DNA from 3 places in the Azonexus caeni genome. Region 3 is predicted to be linked to each of the others. Evidence: predicted binding sites of a transcription regulator. Region 3 holds the regulator's gene; each other region holds the start of a gene.
What was found. The regulator HrcA, encoded in region 3, represses chaperone genes, less so after heat shock. The targets are predictions, from matches to a motif close to TNTTAGCACTCNNNGNCNNNGAGTGCTAANA.

Region 1 (7,091 bases), on a different contig from region 3:
TGAGCTTTGGGCAGGGTTTCAGCCTCGCGTTATAGGCCGCCAAGCTCTTCGTTCTGTATTGCTTCGCTGCGGGATTCGACATTGCTCGCGATGTCGGTTGCAAACCCTGAACCAGGCACAACATGTGTCCCGGTTTGTGCAACAAAGCCCTGTAAGCCACGTTGTTTCCATCGGGTGTGGTGTATTGCATCGATGCAACAGGTATATCCATATGGATAGAAACTGTCCAGGCTAAGCCTTGCCAGTCGGAAAGTTCGCTAGGACAATACTTCCCAACTTGTCGATCCAAGCTGGGCCGTTACCGCAAGGGAGCGGCCAAAAACTTACCACTAAGGAGATTTTTCGATGCAAAGGAAGATTATCGCCCTGGCCGTCGCCGGTCTGGCTTCCACCGCCGCTTTCGCGCAGTCCAACGTTCAGATCTACGGTGTTGTTGACGTCGGTTACAACCGCTCCTCCAGCTCCGACACCGGCACGTTCAAGAGCCGTAACGCTCTTGACAGCGGTCTGCAAAACGGTTCGCGTATCGGCTTCCGCGGTACGGAAGACCTGGGTAACGGTCTGAAGGCTTCCTTCGTTCTGGAATACGACATCGGTGTTGATACCGGTGCTGGCCTGGCCGGTCCTTCCCGTCAATCCTTCCTGGCACTGTCCAACGCCTACGGTACCGTTGCCGCCGGCCGTCAATACACGCCGCAATACGAACTGGTCTCCAAGGTTGATCCGTTCGGTGCCGGTACCGTTGGTGACGTTACCTTCGGCAAGGGTGTCTACTTGATGGGCGCCTGGGCGGCTCCGGGCACGATCCGTCTGGATAACCTGCTTGCCTACGTTTCGCCGAGCTTCAGCGGCTTCAACGTGATCGCCGGCTACACCGCTAACGGTATCGGCGATGAAGAATCACCGCTCAAGGCGGCCCTGGGCAATGACGTTAAGGTTTGGGCGATCAACCCGAACTACTCGAACGGCCCGCTGTTCGTTGGCCTGAACTACCATCAAGTCAAGAGTGAAGCTCCTCTCTCTGGTGGCGTTCGTGACTATAAGGACAAGGTCTGGGATCTGGGCGCGACCTACGATTTCGGTATGGTCAAGTTGTCTGCTCTCTATGGTCAGCTAAAGAGCACTGAAGATGGCGTGGTTGACAGCAAGACCAAGCAGTGGATGCTCGGTGCGAGCGTGCCGGTCGGCTCTGCTGGCGCTGCCCTGGTTTCCTACTCGCGCCAGACGACCGATTATGGTGGTGGCTGGTCTGACGAAAAGGCTTCCAAGTGGGCCGTTGGTTACACTCACGCGCTGTCGAAGCGCACCAATCTGTACGCTGTCTACGCCAAGATCAAGACCAACGATGCTGCTGATGGCTGGTACTCGGTCGAGAACCCCGCCAACAACGACTACACCTCTGGGTTGAATCTGGGCGTTAGCCACTCCTTCTAATCCAGCCCAACTGGTCTGGAAAGCAGAAACGGTCACTCTTCGGAGTGGCCGTTTTTCTTGGGCAGTAGCCCCTCACGCTAGGTCTTGCGCCACAAAACACCTGCTTGGCCTTGACGCTGTGTTTGCGGGCAATCTGTGCAATCGAGGCGGCGGGCTGCCGCGTTTCTTCAACAATCGCCCGCTTCGGCGCCAGCGGGTGATGCCGGTAAGGGGTTCGCCGCTTCGAGGCAATGGCTGTATTTGAATTTGTGTCCATAAATCCCTTTGTGGGCACAAATTTGAGGTGCCCGTCCGCGGGGCATCTTCGGCAACGGAATTTCGATGGAAAGACTGTGGTGGTCGGGCGCTTGCACAAAAAATCCGCCGGGCTCTTGAAATGCCGGCAGGGCGTCCCTATTATTAGCACTCGCCGGCGGTGAGTGCTAATGCCCGCACGCCCCGGTCCCGGCTCCGCTTTGCTGCGGCCGGCCAATTTTTCGTTCGAAGAACAACATTTCTGGAGTGATATCTATGAACATCCGTCCCCTGCATGACCGCGTGATCGTCAAGCGCGTCGAAGCCGAGCGCACCACTGCTTCCGGCATCGTCATCCCCGATTCCGCCGGTGAAAAGCCGGATCAGGGCGAAGTGCTGGCTGTCGGTCCGGGCAAGCGCGACGACGCTGGCAAGTACCTCGTTCCCGACGTCAAGGTCGGCGACCGCGTGCTGTTCGGCAAGTACGCCGGTCAGGCGGTCAAGGTCGATGGTCAGGAAGTCCTGGTCATGCGCGAAGAAGACATCATGGGCGTGCTGCAGAAGTAATCTGCGTCCGACCCTTTCCACAGAACAATTTTCAGGAGCTAGATAAATGGCAGCCAAAGAAGTCAAATTCGGTGATTCCGCCCGCGCCCGCATGGTCGAAGGCATCAACATCCTGGCCGACGCGGTCAAGGTGACCCTCGGTCCGAAGGGCCGCAACGTGGTTCTGGAACGTTCCTTCGGCGGCCCGACGGTCACCAAGGACGGCGTTTCCGTCGCCAAGGAAGTCGAACTGAAGGACAAGTTCGCCAACATGGGCGCCCAGATGGTCAAGGAAGTCGCTTCCAAGACCTCCGACATCGCCGGTGACGGCACCACCACCGCCACCGTGCTGGCCCAGGCCATCGTCCGCGAAGGCATGAAGTACGTGGCCGCCGGCATGAACCCGATGGATCTGAAGCGCGGCATCGACAAGGCCGTCGCCGCCACCATCGAAGAACTGAAGCAGATTTCCAAGCCGTGCACGACGACCAAGGAAATCGCCCAGGTCGGTTCGATCTCCGCCAACTCCGATTCCGACATCGGCGAAATCATCGCCAACGCCATGGAAAAGGTCGGCAAGGAAGGCGTCATCACCGTTGAAGACGGCAAGTCCCTGGCCAACGAACTCGACGTCGTCGAAGGCATGCAGTTCGACCGCGGCTACCTGTCGCCCTACTTCATCAATAACCAGGACAAGCAGATCGCCCTGCTCGACAACCCGTTCGTCCTGCTCTTCGACAAGAAGATCTCCAACATCCGTGACCTGCTGCCGGTGCTGGAACAAGTCGCCAAGGCTTCGCGCCCGCTGCTGATCATCGCTGAAGACGTCGATGGCGAAGCGCTGGCCACCCTGGTCGTGAACAACATCCGCGGCATCCTGAAGACCGTCGCCGTCAAGGCCCCGGGCTTCGGCGACCGTCGCAAGGCCATGCTCGAAGACATCGCCATCCTGACCGGCGGCACCGTCATCTCCGAAGAGACCGGTCTGTCCCTGGAAAAGGCCACCCTGAAGGATCTGGGTCAAGCCAAGCGCGTCGAGATCGCCAAGGAAAACACCACCATCATCGACGGCGCCGGCGATGCCGCTTCCATCGAAGCCCGCGTCAAGCAAATCCGCGTGCAGATCGAGGAAGCCACCTCCGACTACGACCGTGAAAAGCTGCAGGAACGCGTCGCCAAGCTGGCCGGCGGCGTTGCCGTGATCAAGGTCGGTGCTGCCACCGAAGTCGAAATGAAGGAAAAGAAGGCCCGTGTCGAAGACGCGCTGCACGCCACCCGTGCCGCCGTTGAAGAAGGCATCGTTCCTGGCGGCGGCGTTGCCCTGCTGCGTGCCCGTGCCGCGGTCAAGACCCTGAAGGGCGAAAACCACGACCAGGACGCCGGCATCAAGCTGATCCTCAAGGCGATCGAAGCCCCGCTGCGCGAAATCGTTGCCAACGCCGGCGACGAGCCGTCCGTGGTGGTCGACAAGGTCGTCCGCGGCAAGGGTAACTACGGTTACAACGCTGCCACCGGCGAGTACGGCGACATGGTCGAAATGGGCGTGCTGGACCCGACCAAGGTCACCCGCACCGCTCTGCAGAACGCCGCCTCCGTGGCCGGCCTGATGCTCACCACCGAATGCATGATCGCTGAACTGGCCGAAGACAAGCCGGCCGGCGGCATGCCTGACATGGGCGGCATGGGCGGTATGGGCGGCATGGGTATGGGCATGTAATAATGTCCGCCTGAGCATCGCTCAAGCAAGCACAGACACCCGGCTGCGGCCGGGTGTTTTGTTTGGTGCTCCCGTCAGGGGGTGCCGCCACCAATGCGGACGCGCCGCCAGGCGAGTCCGGGACAAGAGGACGGCGGGAAGTGAAGGGACAGCAACGCAACGACGCCACGGCGAAAGTCTGGCTCAACGGACTGGCGGTCAGGGGGCGGCCCTGGCGCGAACTGGCGATCCTCGCCGGGGTGCTGCAAGGGGGCGGCGTCATCGTCATGGCGGCCTTGCTGGCCACGCTGATCCACGGCCTGGTGATGGATGGCAAGTCGCTCGCCGAATTGGCGGCGTACTGGTACGGCCTGCCGTTTGCGTTCGCTTGGCGGGCGCTCGCCGGCTGGGCGCGGGAAGAGGCGGGGGCGCGCGCGGCGGCGAAGATCCGGGCGGCGTTGCGCCGCGACCTGCTCGACCAGGTACAGGCGCTCGGCCCGGCCTGGGTGGCCGGGCAGACCGGCGGCGGCCTGGTGTCCACGCTGCTCGAACAGGTCGACGGGCTGGACGGCTATTTCTCCCGTTACCGGCCGCAGATGTTCATCGCCGTCCTCATTCCGCTGCTCATCCTGAGTGTCGTCTTTCCCCTGAACTGGGCGGCCGGCCTGATCTTCCTGCTGACGGCGCCGCTGATCCCGGTGTTCATGATCCTCGTCGGCCTCGGCACGCAGGCTCGCCAGACCCGGCAACTGCAGATGCTGACCCGGATGAGCGGACATTTTCTCGATTTGGTGCGCGGTCTGGGCAACCTGCGCCTGCTCGACGCGCACCGCGCCCAGACGCCGCGCGTCGCCGCCGTCGCCGAGGAGTTCCGGGTGCGCACGATGAGCGTGCTGCGCATGGCTTTCCTGTCGTCGACCGTGCTCGAATTCTTCGCCTCGGTGTCGATCGCCATGCTGGCTGTCTACCTGGGGTTCTCGCTGCTCGGCCATCTCGATTTCGGTTACTACGAGGCGCCGCCCGACCTGGCGCTTTCCTTCTTCATCCTGCTGCTGGCGCCCGAGTTCTACCTGCCGTTGCGCGAACTGGGGACGCACTACCACGCGCGCGCCGAGGCGCTGGCCGCCGCCGAACAGTTGCAGCCGATCTTCGCTGCCAGTTCGCCGCAATGCCGCGGCGGCAGTCAGCAGCCGGCGGACAAGGCGCCGGCAATCCGTCTGCAGCGTCTGAGCTTCGCACATCAGCCCGGCGTGCCGGTGCTGCGCGAGTTGTCGCTCGACCTGGCGGCCGGCGCCTCGCTGGCTATCGTCGGCAATAGCGGCGCCGGCAAGACGACGCTGCTGCGGCTGATTCTCGGCGAATTGAGCGCGCCGCCCGGCACTGTCTGCATCGACGGCCGGCCGCTCGAAGAGCTCGACGCCCAGGCCTGGCGCGAAGGCATCGCCTGGATGAGCCAGCACCCGCGCCTGCTGCCGGCGACGCTCGCCGACAACCTGCGGCTGGCGCGGCACGACGCCGACGAGGCGGCGATGCACGAGGCGCTGGCCTTCGCCGAACTGCTGCCGTGGTTCGCAACCCTGCCCGAGGGCTGGCAGACCCGCCTCGGCGAAGGCGGCCGACTGCTCTCCGGCGGCCAGTTGCGCCGCCTGGCGCTGGCCCGCGTGCATCTGCGGCGGGCCCGCCTGCTGCTGCTCGATGAACCGACGGCCAGCCTCGACAGTGAGACCGAGAGGCTGGTGATGGCCGGTCTGCAACGCCTGGCCGAGGGGCGCACGCTGTTGCTGCTGACCCATCGCAGCGCCGCCTTGCAACTGGTCGAGCGGGTCGCCCTGCTCGATGGCGGGCGTCTGGTCGCCGAGGGCGAACCGGGCAAGGTCAAGGAAATCGACGACTTCCTGGCGGGAGCCTGCGCATGAAACCCGATCAAACCGTCGTGCCGGGAGCGCTCGCCGTGCTCCGGCCTTTCCTCGGTCGCATGCTGGCCTTCCGCGGCTGGCTGGCGCTCGGCCTGCTGCTCACCTGGACCAGCCTGCTCACCAGTCTCGGACTGCTCGGCTTGTCCGGCGGCTTCCTGACGGCGACCGCGATCGCCGGCCTGAGCCCGGAAGCGGCGCACATCTTCAATTTCTTCTACCCGTCGGCCGGCGTCCGCTTCTTCGCGCTGAGCCGGACCGCCAGCCGCTGGGCGGAACGGGTCAGCACGCACGAGGCCACCTTCCGCCTGATCGGCGCCATGCGCGTCTGGCTCTACCAGGCGCTGTGCCGCCTGTCGCCGGCGCAGACCGGCAGCCTGCACGGCGCCGACCTGCTCAGTCGCCTGACCCGCGACATCGACGCCCTCGACAACCTCTACCAGCGCCTGCTGCTGCCCAGCATCGCCGCCTGGCTCAGCCTGCTGCTGCTCGCCGCGGTTTTCGCCTGGCAGGCGCCGGCCTTGCTGGCGCCGTGGTCCGCCTTCGTCGCTTTCGCCCTGATTGCCGTGCCGTGGCTGGCCTGGCGGATCGGCGGCAAGCTGTCGCCAGCGCTGGTCGCCGCGCAGTTCGAACTGCGCCGGGAACTGCTCGACGCGGTGGACGGTATCGAGGATTACGCGCTGCACGCGCCGGCCTGGCAGGCACAGCGCCAGCGCGTCCTGCAACTGGACGCGGCGCGGGTCGCCCTGCAGTTGCGCCAGCAACGCCGGGGCGCCGCCTTGCGCGGCCTGTTGCTGCTCAGTATCGGCATCGTGCTGTGGGCGGTGATCGGCGTGCTTGCCGCGTTGCCTTCCGGGGCGGGGCCGGATGGTCCGTGGCTGGCGGTGATCCTGATGCTGATCCTGGCCAGCCTGGAAATCGTCCAGAACCTGCCGCAGGCCTGGCTCGAGTTGCCAGGCACGGTGGCCAGCGCGCGCCGTCTGCAGGCCATCGCTGACATGCCGCCGGCGCCGGCCTATGCGGAGCGTGGGCCGCAGCCGGCGGACGCCGCTCTGCAACTGGACGGGCTCGGTTTCTGGCACAGCCCCGAGCATCGCCTGCTCGACGACGTTTCGCTCGCCATTCCGCCGGGCACGCATCTGGCGCTGCTCGGTCCGAGCGGCGAAGGCAAGAGCAGCCTGCTCGACCTGCTGGCCCGCCTGCGCGACCCGCGGGAAGGCGCGATCCGCCTCGGTGGCGTGGCGCTGCCCGAACTCGACGAGACGACG
Region 2 (7,091 bases), on a different contig from region 3:
TCAAGCGCTCGGCCAGACGCGACTCCATCTCGCACAGCGAAGCACAGCCGGCCAGAGAACCCAGGGCAAAATAGAGATCGACCTCGACCTGACCTCCGACATAGTGCAGGACAATCCGATCCGGCGCCGGCAGATCGACGAGCAGCGGCGCCAGTTGGGGCAACAGCGATTCGCGCCCGGGCAGGCCGAGCGCCGAACGATCGGGCTCGACATCATCGTCGGGATCGACGTGCACCAGCACATCAAGTACTTCCGGGTGCTCCCTGAGCACGGCCGCCCGCGCCGATTCAGCGATATGGTGCCCTTCCGAGACGCTGATCCGCGGATCGACCTGAACATGCGCATCAACCAGCACCTGGTGCGCCATGCGCCGCGTGCGCAGGGCATGCAGGTCGAGCACACCGGGCGTCGCGCACAAGGTGTTGCGGATCGCCGTGACGCGGGCTTCGTCGAGCCCGGTGTCGATCAGCTCCTCGATCGCCTCCCAGGCCAGCTTGCCGCCCATGCGCAGGATCATGAAGCCCATCAACGCCGCCGCCAGCAGGTCGAGGAAGCCCCAACCGAGCAGCGCGCCGCCGATGCCGACCACGACCACCAGCGCCGACGCCGCGTCGGCCCGGGTATGCAAGGCGTTCGCGGTCAGCAGTTGGGAACGCAGTTTCTCGGCAACCCTGATCAGGTAACGGTAGAGGCCTTCCTTGGCGACAACGGTGAAAACGGCAATCCAGAAAGCTTGCATGGCGATCGCCGGTTGACTGCCATGTTCGCCGAGGCGCATCGAGGAATCCCACAGAATACCGGCGCCGATCAGCACCAGAGAGACGCCGAGCGCCAGCGTCGCCGCCGTCTCGACGCGGCCATGGCCGTAGGGGTGAGCGCGGTCGGCGGGCACCACGCTCTGCCGGCTGGCCCAGATGACGAGAAAATCGGACAACAGATCGGAAAAGGAGTGCAAGCCGTGCGCCACCAGCGATTGCGAGTGCGCCAGCCAACCGACGATCAGTTGGGCGACGGTCAGCGCGAGGTTGACCAGCACGCTGATCCAGGTCGCCTTCTGTGCCTCGCCGGCACGGTCCGCAGCACTGCCCGGCGGCCCGGAATCCACTTTTCCCATCGGGTCTGTCCTATATACTGTAGGGCCAAGATTCTAGCAGCGATCCACCATGGGCAAACTCAGCGACATTCTCGACATCGCGCATTCCCGGGCCGAAGGCCTGGAACGTCCCTATCAGGGTGAGCTGTTGCCGGCCGAAGCCTACGAGCTCCTGCAGCACGCCCCGGGCGCCCGCCTGGTCGACGTGCGGACGCGAGCCGAATGGGACTGGGTCGGCCGCATTCCCGGCGCCGTCGAGATTGAATGGAACCAGTACCCGGGTGGCACCCGCAATCCGCATTTCCTCGCCGAACTGCGCCGCCAGGTCGATCCGGAAGCGCTGCTCATGTTCATCTGCCGCAGTGGTGTCCGTTCGATCGGCGCCGCCGCAGCCGCCAGCGACGCCGGCTACACCAACTGCTACAACGTGCTCGAAGGCTTCGAGGGCGACAAGGACGCCAAGGGCCATCGCAACACCGTCGGCGGCTGGCGGCGCGCCGGCCTGCCCTGGCATCAGGGATAATTCGAGTTTCTGCGCGGCCGTCCGCGCCATTTCCGGAATCAGCATGCACACCGCGACCCTTTCCTTCGCCCCCTTCAACGACCTTGCCGACGACGACTGCCAGGAGCGCATTCGCGCCGCCCGCGCCAAGCTCGGCAAGAAGGCCGTGATCCTCTGCCACCACTACCAGCGCGCCGACATCTACCAGCACGCCGATCTCACCGGCGACTCGCTGAAGCTGTCCAAGCTGGCGGCGCAGACCGACTCCGAATACGTGATCTTCTGCGGCGTCCACTTCATGGCCGAAGTCGCCGACATCATGACCGCGCCGCACCAGATCGCGATCCTGCCCGACCTCGCCGCCGGCTGCTCGATGGCCGACATGGCCAATCTGGCCAAGGTCGAACGCTGCTGGCGCGAGCTGGGCGCAGTGCTCGACGTCGAAAACGAAGTCACCCCGGTCACCTACATCAACTCGGCCGCCGACCTCAAGGCCTTCTGCGGCGAACACGGCGGCATCGTCTGCACCTCGTCGAACGCCGGCACCATCGCCAAATGGGCCTTCGACCAGCGCCCCAAGGTGCTGTTCTTCCCCGACCAGCACCTCGGCCGGTGGACCGGCCACAACATGGGCTTCCCGATGGACGAGATGGTGGTCTGGGACCCCGACCTGGAAATGGGCGGCCTCACCCCGGAACAGATCAAGAAGGCGCGCATCCTGTTGTGGAAGGGTCACTGTTCGGTGCACCAGATGTTCCAGAAATCGCACATCGACGCCTTCCGCGCCAAGTACCCGGACGGCAAAGTGATCGCTCACCCCGAGTGCAATTTCGAGGTCTGCGCCGCCTCCGACTACGTCGGTTCGACCGAGCACATCGTCAAGACGATCAAGGAAGCGCCGGCCGGCACGCGCTGGCTGGTTGGCACCGAACTCAACCTGGTCGACCGGCTGGCGAAGGAAGTGCTGCCGCAGGACAAGATCGTCCAGTTCATGGCCACCACCGTCTGCATGTGTTCGACGATGCAGCGCATCGACCCGCAGCACCTGGCCTGGACGCTGGAAAATCTGGTCGACGGCAAAGTGGTCAACCAGATCAAGGTACCGGAACACGAGGTCGAGTTCGCCCGCCTCGCGCTCGACCGCATGCTCGCCATTTCCTGACCGGACGCCCATGCCGCAGGCCCTGCACGTCGTCACCTACAACATCCACAAGGGGTTCTCGCAGTTCAACCGGCGGATGATGGTGCACGAACTGCGCGAGCGCCTGCGTCACCTCAACCCCGACCTGGTTTTCCTGCAGGAAGTGCAAGGGCTGCACCTCGGCCACGCCGAGCGCCATGCCGACTGGCCGGATTCGCCGCAACACGAATTCCTCGCCGAAGACATCTGGCAGGCGGCCTACGGCCGCAACATGATCTACGACCACGGCCACCACGGCAACGCGATCCTCTCGCGCTTCCCGATCATCCACGCGCACAATCAGGACGTCACTCACCTGCACTTCGAGAAACGCGGCCTGCTGCATTGCCGGATCGAACTGCCGGACGGCCCGCCAGCGCATTGCGTGTGCGTCCATCTTTCGCTGTTCGGCCATTCGCGCCGCCGCCAGATGGACGCCCTGGCCGATTACCTGGATCGTCTCGACGACCCAGGCGCGCCGCTGATCGTTGCCGGCGATTTCAACGACTGGCGCAGCCGCGCCTGCCAGCAACTGGCCGCCCGCCTCAAGCTGCAGGAGGTTTTTTCGCAGGAAGTCGGCGGCCGCCCGGTACGCAGCTTTCCCGCCGCCATGCCGATGTTCCGGCTCGACCGCATCTACGTGCGCGGCTTTGCCGTGCGCGAAACCAGCGTGCACTTTGGCCCGCCGTGGTCGGCAATCTCCGACCACGCGGCGCTGTCGGCGCGACTGACGAGGCATGAGTCCTGACTTCCTGCCCGGCAACCGCCTGACGCTGCTCAATTCCGGGCGCGACTACTTTCCCGCGCTGCTCGCGGCGATCGCCGGCGCGCAGCGGGAAATCTACCTGGAAAGCTACATCTTCGCCGCCGACCCGATCGGCCACGAGGTCGCCTCGGCGCTGTGCGAAGCAGCACGGCGCGGCGTTGTCGTCAATCTGCTGGTCGACGGTTTCGGCGCTCGCAATTTCGCCGACGACTTCCGGCCGCAACTGGCCGCCGCCGGCGTCCGCGCCCTCTTCTACCGCCCGGAGATCCGCCGCTTCCGCTTGCAACGGCATCGCCTGCGCCGCCTGCACCGCAAACTGGCGGTGATCGACGGCACGACCGCTTTCGTCGGCGGCATCAACATCGTCGACGACGACAATGCGCCAGCCGAGATGCGGCCGCGCTACGACTACGCGGTGCGTGTCGAAGGTCCGCTACTGGCGCCGATCCACCATGCCGTCCGGCGCATGTGGGAAATCGTCACCTGGGTCAATTTCCGCCGCCGCTTCCGCCTGGCGCCGCTGCTCCCGCCCTGCTGCACGACCGCCGGCGAGCAGACCGCCGCCTTCCTGATCCGCGACAACATCCGCCACCGCAACGACATCCTCAACGCCTACATCGACGCGATCGAGGCGGCGCAAGAGGAAATCCTCATCGCCAACGCCTATTTCCTGCCCGGCATCCGTTTCGGCCGCGCCCTTTACGCGGCGGCGCGGCGCGGCGTACGGATCGACATCCTGCTCCAGGGCAAGACCGACCATCCGCTGTTGCGCTACGCCACCCAGACCCTGTACGCCAGCGCGCTGGCCGCCGGCATCCGCATCTTCGAATACGAAAAGAGCTTCCTCCACGCCAAGGTTGCGGTCATCGACCGCCGCTGGGCCACCGTCGGCTCCTCCAACATCGACCCCTTCAGCCTGCTGCTCGCCAAGGAAGCCAATGTCGTCGCCCGCGACCGCGCTTTCGCCGAAGAACTGCGCGCCAGCCTGTACGAGGCGATCGATACCGGCAGCCGCGAACTACGCGCGCAGGACATCGCCGGCCAGCCCTGGCATTCGCGTTTCCTGCGCTGGCTCAGCTACGGCCTGGTCCGCCTGCTGGTCGGCATCGCCGGTTACGGCGACCGTCACTGGCGGGGCGGCGAGCCGGTCAAGCCGCAGTCGCCGGAACGCTGATCGCCGGCACCCGGGGAATTGTGGCGAATGACCAGTTGACCAGTGCCCAGTCCCAAACCTCGGCCACTTTGGCGACCGCCAGCTCGGCTGGCGCCGGCTGCCCGAGAAAACGCAAAGCCCGCACCAGCTCGGCTGCCGCCTTTCCGGCCACCAGCGCCGGCGCCAGCGTCTGCTTCGACCACTTCTCGCCGGCCGGGTTGGTCGCCACCGGCAGATGGGCATAAGACGGTCGAGGATAAGCCAGGCACTGCTGCAGCCATAATTGCCGCGGCGTCGAGGCAAGCAGATCGGCACCGCGCACGATGTCGGTGATGCCCTGGCAGGCGTCATCAACGACCACCGCCAGTTGATAGGCGTGAATGCCGTCGGCGCGACGCAGGACGAAATCGCCGACCTGCTCGGCCAGACGCTGCTCGACGACACCTTGCAAGCGGTCCTCGAAGCCGAGCGGCGTATCGTCAACCCGCAGCCGCCAGGCCCGCACCTCTACCCCCGGAGCCAGTCCGTCGCGGCAGCTTCCGGGATAGAGCAGACCGCCATCGATCGCGGTCCGGCTGGCCCGCGCCGCGATGTCGCTCCGCGAACAGGCGCAGGGATAAAGGAGTCCGCGTCGGCGCAGCATGTCCAGTGCGGCCTCGTAGGCCGACAAGCGGCTGCTCTGGTAAAGCACCTGACCGTCCCAGGCAAACCCGCAGGCGTCCAGCGTGCGCAGGATCGCGTCGGCGGCACCGGGAATGTTGCGCGGAGTATCAATGTCCTCGATCCGCAGCAACCACTCGCCGCCCCGGCTGCGAGCCTCGAGACAGCTCGCCAAGGCGGCGACCAGCGAGCCGAAGTGCAACGGCCCGGTCGGCGACGGTGCGAAGCGCCCGCGATACGGCACCGCGGCGGTCACGAACATGGCAGTTGATTTTTGTTACACACGCGCCGGAAACTTGCTCCATACTTAGCACTCTCAGACAGCGAGTGCTAAAATAGTTCTGTCAGATCAAGGAGGATTCTACGCTATGACCCATGCCCTGGCGCTTCCCGTACCCTCGGCCGTTGGCAACATTGACGCCTACATCCAGGCGGCGAATCGTTACCCCATGCTGTCCGAAGCGGAAGAAACCCGGCTGGCCGAGCGCTTCCACAACGACGGCGACGTCGATGCTGCACGCCAACTGGTGCTCTCGCACCTGCGTCTGGTGATCTCGATCGCCCGCGGCTACCTCGGCTACGGATTGCCGCATGCCGACCTGATCCAGGAAGGCAACATCGGCCTGATGAAGGCGGTCAAGCGCTTCGACCCCAGCCGTGGCGTTCGCCTGGTCTCCTTCGCGATGCACTGGATCAAGGCCGAGATTCACGAATACATCCTGAAGAACTGGCGACTGGTCAAGGTTGCCACGACCAAGGCCCAGCGCAAGCTGTTCTTCAACCTGCGCAGCATGAAGGCTGATTACGAAGGCGTCGACACGCTCTCCGGTCGACAGGCGGAGGAAGTGGCGCAACGCCTCGGCGTCAAGCGCGAGGAAGTGGTCGAAATGGAAACCCGCCTCAGCGGCCGCGATCTTGCGCTCGATGGCAACCCGGACGACGGCGAGGACAGCTTTGCGCCGATCGACTACCTGGCCGACAGTCGTTACGAACCGACCCGGATGCTCGAGCACAAGGCCCGGGCCCGTCTGCAGGACGAGGGCCTGCACCAGGCGCTGGCTGCCCTCGATCCGCGCAGCCGGCGCATCGTCGAAGCCCGTTGGCTGGCCGACGACGAAGCAGCAACGCTGCATGAACTGGCCGCCGAGTTCGACGTCTCAGCGGAACGTATCCGCCAGATCGAAGCCAAAGCCTTGCAGAAGATGCGAGGACTGCTCGCTGCCTGACCGCGCCGCCCTGCGCCAGAATCCAGGCCCGCCCCGGCTCCCGGGGCGGGCTTTTTTCTGGGCCATCGCTGACGCCCCGGGCATCTGAAGCGGAGCAATTAATACCAATGGCGTAGCACCATCGTACGATACCGGCATAATTGCCAACGGAATATGATCGCGGCCTATTCATATTCAGTGGAGCAATGCCATGTCTGCCGTCATCGCCAGGATTTCCGCCGTTTCCGGTGAAGTTGTCGCCCGTGCCGCCAATGGCGGCGTCCGCCGCCTGAAGAGCGGCGACTCCATTTTCGAAGGCGAAACGATCATTGCCGGGCATGACGGACAGGCCATGCTCAAACTGGCCGACGGCCGCAACGTCTCGGTCGGCCCCGGCGAATCGGTCAGCGTCGATGCCGAAGTGGCAGCCATCCATACCCCGCCCGATGCCGGCAACAGTGCCGTGTTCACCAAGCCGGCCGCGCTCGGCAAACTGGCCAAGCTGGTCAAGGCAGGCGGCAATCTGGACGAC
Region 3 (7,091 bases):
CGCCTGCTCGGCGCCGGCACGCAGCATTTCGCGGGCGTGCTCCAGCGTGATTCCGGTCACTTCGACGCCGCCCAGCATGCGAGCGATTTCGCCGACGCGGCCGGCGTCGTCGAGCGGCTGAATCGCCGAGCGCGTGACGCCGTCGCGCGTCGTCTTGCTGACCTGCCATTGCCAGTCGGCCTGCGCGGCGACCTGGGCGAGGTGGGTGACGCATAGTACCTGGCGCTCGCCCCCCAGTTCGCGCAGCAAACGGCCGACGATCTCGGCGACACCACCGCCGATGCCGACATCGACCTCGTCGAAAATCAGCGTCGGCACGCTGGCCGAGCGCGAGGTCAGTACCTGGATGGCCAGGCTGATGCGCGACAGTTCACCACCGGAAGCCACCTTGGCCAACGGCCTGGCGTCGTTGCCGGCGAGACCGCCGATGCGGAACTCGACCTGTTCGAGACCGTAGACCGCGGGATTGTCGAGCGCCGGCAAGGCAATTTCGAAACGCCCCGAGGACAGCGCCAGGCGGCGCATGATCTCGCTCACCCGTTCGCCCATGTCGGCGGCAACCTGCTGTCGCCCGGCCGACAGACGCTGTGCCAGCGTCCGGTAGGCGGCCTGCGCCGCATCGCTCGCCGCGCGTAGCGCGTCGACGTCGGCAGCGGCGGCCAGTTCGGCCAGCCGCTGCTGCCAACCGGCGAGCAGGGCCGGCAATTCCGGCGGCGAAACGCGGTGGCGACGGACCTGGGCGAGAATCGCCTCGATCCGCTTCTCGACATCCGCCAGGCGCCCGGGATCGAGATCGACGCGGTCGGCGTAGCGGCGCAGCGTTGACACCGCATCGGCGAGTTCGGCCTGCATCGAGGCCAGCACGCCAGCGACGTCGGCCAGCGCCGGGTCGTAGGCGGCCAGGTCGGCGAGCCGCGTCGCCACCTGGTCGATCTGCCGTTCGCAGGCGGCATCGTCGTCGGCCAGCACGGCGAGCGCGAACTGCGCGCCTTCGATCAGGCTGGCGGCATGGGCCAGGCGGCGATGCTCGCCTTCGAGCGTCTCCCACTCGTCGGCGGTAAACGCCAGCGCCGCCAGTTCGCCAACCTGCCATTCGAGCTGTTCGCGTTCGCGCTGCAGCGCCTGTACGCCATCATTCGCCGCCTGCCAGGCCTGTTCGGCATCGCGCCAGGTTTTCCAGGCGGCAGCGACTTCGCGCCCCAGGTCGAGCAGGCCGCCGTGACTGTCGAGCAACTGACGCTGGGCATCGGCCCGCAACAAGGACTGATGGGCGTGCTGGCCGTGGATGTCGACCAGCCATTCGCCGACTTCGCGCAACTGCTGGACGGTGGCCGGCGAGCCGTTGATCCAGGCGCGCGAACGGCCGTTGGCGTCGACCACGCGGCGCAGCAACAGGTCTTCGCTGGCGTCCAGGCCGTTCTCGTCGAGCCAGGCAGTCACCACAGGCAGGCCGGCGATGTCGAAAGTGGCGGCGATCTCCGCCTTGTCGCAACCGGCGCGTACGACGCCGGCGTCGCCGCGCTCGCCGAGCGCCAGCGCCAGGGCGTCGATCAGGATCGACTTGCCAGCACCGGTTTCGCCGGTCAGCGCGCCAAAACCGGCGGCGAACTCCAGCTCCAGCCGGTCGACGATGACGAAATCGCGCAGGGTCAGGTGGCGCAGCATCAGCTTCCCTTAGGCCTTTCGCTCCACTGCAGCTTCTGGCGCAACATCGCGAAATAGCTGTAGCCGGGCGGGTGCAGGAAGCAGATGGTGTGCTCGGAACGGTACAGGCGGACGCTGTCGCCCGGTTGCAGGTCGAGGGTTAGCTGGCCATCGAAGTGCACGCGCGGCTCGTCGGCGCGGACGACACGCAGCTCGATGTCGGCGTTGTCGTTGACGATCACCGGCCGGTTGGTCAGCGCATGCGGACACAGCGGCACCAGCGCAATGCCGGTCAGCGTCGGATGCAGGATCGGCCCGCCGGCAGACAGCGAATAGGCGGTCGAGCCGGTCGGCGTGGACACGATCAGGCCGTCGGAGCGCAGGTTGTAGATGAACTCGCCGTCGATGAACAGCTCGAACTCGATCATCCGGCCGATCGCCCCCTTGTCGACGACAACGTCGTTGAGCGCCACGTTGCTTGCCAGTTCCTTGCCGTCGCGCACCACTTCGGCGGCCAGCAGCATCCGGTTCTCGCGCTGGAATCGGCCATCGAGCAGGTCGTCCATGCAACTGAGCATGTCGTCGCGGGCGATGTCGGTCATGAAGCCGAGCCGCCCCTGGTTGACGCCGACCAGCGGCACGCAGTAGCGGGCCAGCCGGCGCGCCGCGTTGAGCATGGTGCCGTCGCCGCCGAGGACGATGGCGGCGTCGGCATGGGCGCCGATGTCGTTGAAGCCACAGGTGACCCAGCGCGCCAGGTCGACCCGCTTGCCGATGTGTTCGGCGGTCTCGCGTTCGACGAAGACCGAGACGCCGCGCTCGTGCAGATACTCCGCCAGACGGCGCAAGGACTCGGCGATTTCCGGGCTATGGTATTTGCCGACCAGGGCGATCGTGCGGGGATGACGGAGGCGGTTCATGGGTGCGAATTCTTGCATAAAAAACGCCTTGCCGTGCCGCCGCCGCTTTTCGGTAGAATCGGCGGCATGCTTGATGATCGCTCGCGCACCCTGCTCAAGACTCTGGTCGAACACTACATTGCCGACGGGCAACCGGTCGGCTCGCGCGCCCTGTCCAAATTCTCCGGGCTCGAACTGTCGCCGGCGACGATCCGCAACGTCATGGCCGACCTCGAAGAAGCCGGTTTCGTCGCCAGCCCGCACACCTCGGCCGGGCGCATCCCGACCGCCCGCGGCTACCGGCTGTTCGTCGACAACCTGCTCACCGTGCAACCGCTCGAAGCGCACCAGCGCGGCGCCATCGAAGATGCGCTGCACGGGCTGCCGTCGAAGCAGATCATCGCCAACGCCTCGCAACTGCTCTCCAGCCTTACCCATTTCGCCGGCGTCGTCATCGCTCCCCGGCGCACCGCCAACCGCATCCGGCAGATCGAATTCCTCAGCCTGTCGGACAAGCGCATCCTGCTCATCATCGTCACCGCCGACGGCGACGTGCAGAACCGCATCCTCAATTGCGAGCGCGCCTACTCGCCGAGCGAGCTGACCAGCGCCGCCAACTACCTGAACCAGAATTTCACCGGCCTCGACTTCGAGCAGATCCGCCAGCGTCTGGCCGGAGAGATCCAGCAACTGCGCGACGACATCAAGCCGCTCATGAACCTGGCCCTCGAGGCCGGCGATGCGGCGCTCAGCGAAAGCGCCCAGCCCTACGTGATCAGCGGCGAGAAAAATCTCCTCGATGTCGAAGAGCTTTCGTCCAACATGAAACGCCTGCGCGAACTGTTCGACCTCTTCGAGCAGCGCTCCAGCCTGATGCGTCTGCTCGACGTTTCGAGCCGCGCCGAAGGCGTCAAGATCTTCATCGGCGGCGAATCCGGCATCGCCACCCTCGACGAGTGCAGCGTCATCACCGCGCCTTACACGGTCGACGGCCAGGTCGTCGGCTCGCTCGGCGTCATCGGACCGACCCGGATGGCCTACGAGCGCGTCATCCCCATCGTCGACATCACCGCCCGCCTGCTCTCCTCGGCGCTCTCCCACAAGAACGAAAACTGATGCCCAGATTCCAGCCCGAACCGCCGTACCGCCACGGCAGCCCGCGCGGCACCGCCGTCGTCCTGGTCAATCTCGGCACCCCCGACGCCGCGACGGCACCAGCGCTGCGCCGCTACCTCGGGCAGTTCCTCGCCGACCCGCGCGTCGTCGAAATCCCGCGCCTCGTCTGGTGGCCGATCCTCAACGGCATCATCCTCAACACGCGGCCGAAGAAATCCGCCGCCAAATACGCCAGCGTCTGGACCCGCGACGGTTCGCCGCTGCGCGTGTACACCGAACGCCAGGCCAAGCTGCTCCAAGGCCTGCTCGGCGAACGCGGCCACCGCGTCAGCGTCGCCTGGGCGATGCGCTACGGCCAGCCCTCCGTCGGCAGCGTGCTCGACCGCCTGAAGGCCGCCGGCCACGAACGCATCCTGATCGTCCCGATGTACCCGCAATACGCCGCCAGCACCACCGCCACCGTCGTCGACGAGGCCGCCCGCTGGCTGCTGCAGACCCGCAACCAGCCGGAAATGCGCTTCCTGCGCCACTACCACGACGACACCGGCTACCTGGCGGCGCTTGAAACCTCGGTGCGCAAACATTGGCAGCAGGTTGGCCGGCCCGCTACCGGCGATCGCCTGCTGATCAGCTTCCACGGTCTGCCCAAACGCTCGCTGGATCTCGGCGACCCCTACTTCTGCGAATGCCACAAGACCGGCCGCCTGCTCGCCGAACGCCTCGGCCTCGCTGCCGAGCAATACCTGATCACCTTCCAGTCGCGTTTCGGCAAAGCCGAATGGCTGCAGCCGTACACCGCGCCGACCCTGGAAGCCTGGGGCAAGGCGGGCGTGCGCCGGGTCGACGTGATCTGCCCGGGCTTCTCCGCCGACTGCCTGGAAACGCTGGAAGAAATCGCCCAGGAAGGCCGCGACGACTTCCTCAAGGCTGGCGGCAAGGAATATCACTACATCCCGGCACTCAACGACGCCCCGGACTGGATCGCCGCGCTCGCCGACATCACCGAGCGCCACCTGGCCGGCTGGGACACGCGCGGCGAACCCGATGCCGCCAGCCTTGCCACCGAAGCCAGCGAAGCCCGACGCTTCGGCGCGCCCTCTTGAAATCCCGGGCGGCGCCCACATATCAGAATTTACTGATACAACGGAGCCCCCCCATGAGCGATACCCTGCATCTCGTCTGCCCGCATTGCGCGGCGGTAAACCGCCTGCCTGCCGCCCGTCTTGCCGCCGCCCCGAACTGCGGCCAGTGCAAGCAGCCGCTGTTTACCGGCGAGCCGCTGGAAGTCGACGGTGCCAGTTTCGAGCGCCACCTGCAGCGCAGCGAGCTGCCGCTGGTCGTCGATTTCTGGGCGCCTTGGTGCGGCCCCTGCCGGATGATGGCGCCAACCTTCCACCAGGCGGCGATCGACCTCGAACCGGCGGCCCGCTTCCTCAAGGTGAACACAGAGGAAGAGCAGGCGCTCGCCGGCCGTTTCAACATCCGCAGCATCCCGACCCTGGCCGTCTTCCATGACGGCCGCGAGATCGCCCGGCAAAGTGGCGCGCTCGACCTCGCCTCGCTCAAACGCTGGCTGCAACCCCACTTGATGGCGCTTTAGTTTTCCCCGGCGGCCGCCGTTAACAATGTAGTGAACAATGACTGGAGGCCGCCATGAAAATCGCCAGCAGCGAACTGCAATTCACCGCCTCGCATAGCAGCGCGCAATCGCGCGAAGTCGAGGAGTCGCTGAAGATGTGGAGCGGCCCGCAAAGACCGGATTTCGAAAACCGTGGCCGCGGCAATGTCGGCGGGGAACGCGTCGTCCTCTCCGATGCCGGCAAGGCGGCAGCGGCAGCCGATAGCGCCGCACCGGTCGACGAAACCCTGGACGAAGACCCGAAGACCCTGCTGATTCGCCTGATGCTGGAAATGATGACCGGCAAGTCGGTACGCACCATCAGCGCCAGCGAGTTGTCCGGCAAATCCGCTCCGGCTGCGCCGCAAGCCCCGCCGACAGCCGCGGCGAACAACGGCCGGCCAGCCACTGCCGGCTTCGGCATCGAGTACGACTACCGCGCATCCTACAGCGAGAGCGAAAGCACAAGCTTCGCCGCCAACGGCGTGGTGAAGACCGCCGACGGCCAGGAAATCCGCTTCAACCTGCAGTTGCAGATGTCGCGCAGCTACCAGGAAGAGACTTCAGTCAGCCTGCGCCTTGGCGATGCGGCAAAGCCGGTCGATCCGCTGGTCCTCAACTTCGCCGGCAACGCCGCCGATCTGCTCGACCAGCGTTTCAGCTTCGACCTCGACGCCGACGGCAGCAAGGAACAGATTGCCCAGCTCGCCAGCGGCAGCGCCTACCTCAGCTTCGACCGCAATCAGGATGGCCGGATCAACGACGGCAGCGAACTGTTCGGTCCCGCAAGCGGCGACGGCTTTGCCGAACTGGCCGCTCTCGACGACGACGGCAACGGCTGGATCGACGAGAACGATGCCGCGTTCAGCCAACTCAGCCTTTGGCAACCCGGCGCAGGAGGCGACGGGAATCTGCAATCGCTGAGCGAAGCGGGCGTCGGCGCCATCGCGCTGGCCCAGGTTGCCACCCCGTTCGAACTGAATGACAGCAGCAACCAATCGCTCGGCAGAATTCGCAATTCAGGAATATTTTTGCAAGAGAATGGCGGCGCTGGCACAATTCAGCAAATAGACCTCAGCGTCTGAAAAGCTTTTCATAGCACCACCAAAGGCCCGCACATGCTCCGTTTTGCCGACTTGAAGATATGGGTCCGACTGACTGCCGCCATCTGGCTTGTCCTTGCCGTGATCTGGGCTGGCGCGATCGTCTGGACGACCAACGTCAATCGCGATACCGCGATCAAGCAAGCCAAGGAATTCTCGCAAAGCATTCACGAAATGACGATGGCCGGGCTGACCGGCATGATGATCACCGGCACGGTCGGCCAGCGCGAGGTCTTCCTCGACCAGATCAAGCAGCTGTCGGTGATCCGCGACCTGCATGTCGCCCGCAGCGACGCGGTGGTCAAGCTCTACGGCCCGGACACCAAGAGCACGCGCGACCTTGACGCGCTCGAACAGCAGGTGATGAAGGAAGGCAAACCGTTTGTCTCGGTCGAAAACGAGAATGGCAGTTCCTTCCTGCGCGTGATCAACCCGACCAATGCCTCGAAGAACTACCTTGGCAAGGATTGCATTCTCTGCCACCAGGTTCCCGAAGGCACGGTGCTCGGCCTGGTCAGCATGAAGGTATCGCTCGACTCGGTCGAATCCGAGGTCGAAAGCTTCCGCCTGAAAATCGCCGGCGCCGCGATCGGCGCCCTGGGCGCCCTGTTGCTGATCATCTACTTCCTGACCAACCACTTCGTCACCAAGCCGCTCGAACGGCTGCGCCACGGCCTGAGCGACATCGCCCGCGGCGAAGGCGATCTGACC

Region 1: a site for HrcA is predicted at 1,832-1,862, ahead of ACLIIZ_RS15030 (co-chaperone GroES). Genes of this name have one in related genera too.
Region 2: a site for HrcA is predicted at 5,660-5,690, ahead of rpoH (RNA polymerase sigma factor RpoH). Genes of this name have one in related genera too.

The regions. Positions count from the first base shown of each region.
Region 1 covers NZ_JBKJAD010000017.1:26,005-33,095, forward strand. The annotation lists gene ACLIIZ_RS15025 (porin) at 346-1,434, shown strand; gene ACLIIZ_RS15030 (co-chaperone GroES) at 1,945-2,235, shown strand; gene groL (chaperonin GroEL) at 2,282-3,931, shown strand; gene cydD (thiol reductant ABC exporter subunit CydD) at 4,072-5,826, shown strand; gene cydC (thiol reductant ABC exporter subunit CydC) at 5,823-7,091, shown strand, end outside.
Region 2 covers NZ_JBKJAD010000001.1:542,230-549,320, reverse strand. The annotation lists gene ACLIIZ_RS02495 (cation diffusion facilitator family transporter) at 1-1,114, opposite strand, end outside; gene ACLIIZ_RS02490 (rhodanese-like domain-containing protein) at 1,164-1,616, shown strand; gene nadA (quinolinate synthase NadA) at 1,660-2,757, shown strand; gene ACLIIZ_RS02480 (endonuclease/exonuclease/phosphatase family protein) at 2,768-3,523, shown strand; gene clsB (cardiolipin synthase ClsB) at 3,513-4,715, shown strand; gene gluQRS (tRNA glutamyl-Q(34) synthetase GluQRS) at 4,690-5,616, opposite strand; gene rpoH (RNA polymerase sigma factor RpoH) at 5,723-6,580, shown strand; gene ACLIIZ_RS02460 (retention module-containing protein) at 6,771-7,091, shown strand, end outside.
Region 3 covers NZ_JBKJAD010000009.1:54,732-61,822, reverse strand. The annotation lists gene recN (DNA repair protein RecN) at 1-1,665, opposite strand, end outside; gene ACLIIZ_RS10870 (NAD kinase) at 1,665-2,582, opposite strand; gene hrcA (heat-inducible transcriptional repressor HrcA) at 2,631-3,659, shown strand; gene hemH (ferrochelatase) at 3,659-4,762, shown strand; gene trxC (thioredoxin TrxC) at 4,816-5,259, shown strand; gene ACLIIZ_RS10850 (VCBS repeat-containing protein) at 5,313-6,362, shown strand; gene ACLIIZ_RS10845 (methyl-accepting chemotaxis protein) at 6,414-7,091, shown strand, end outside.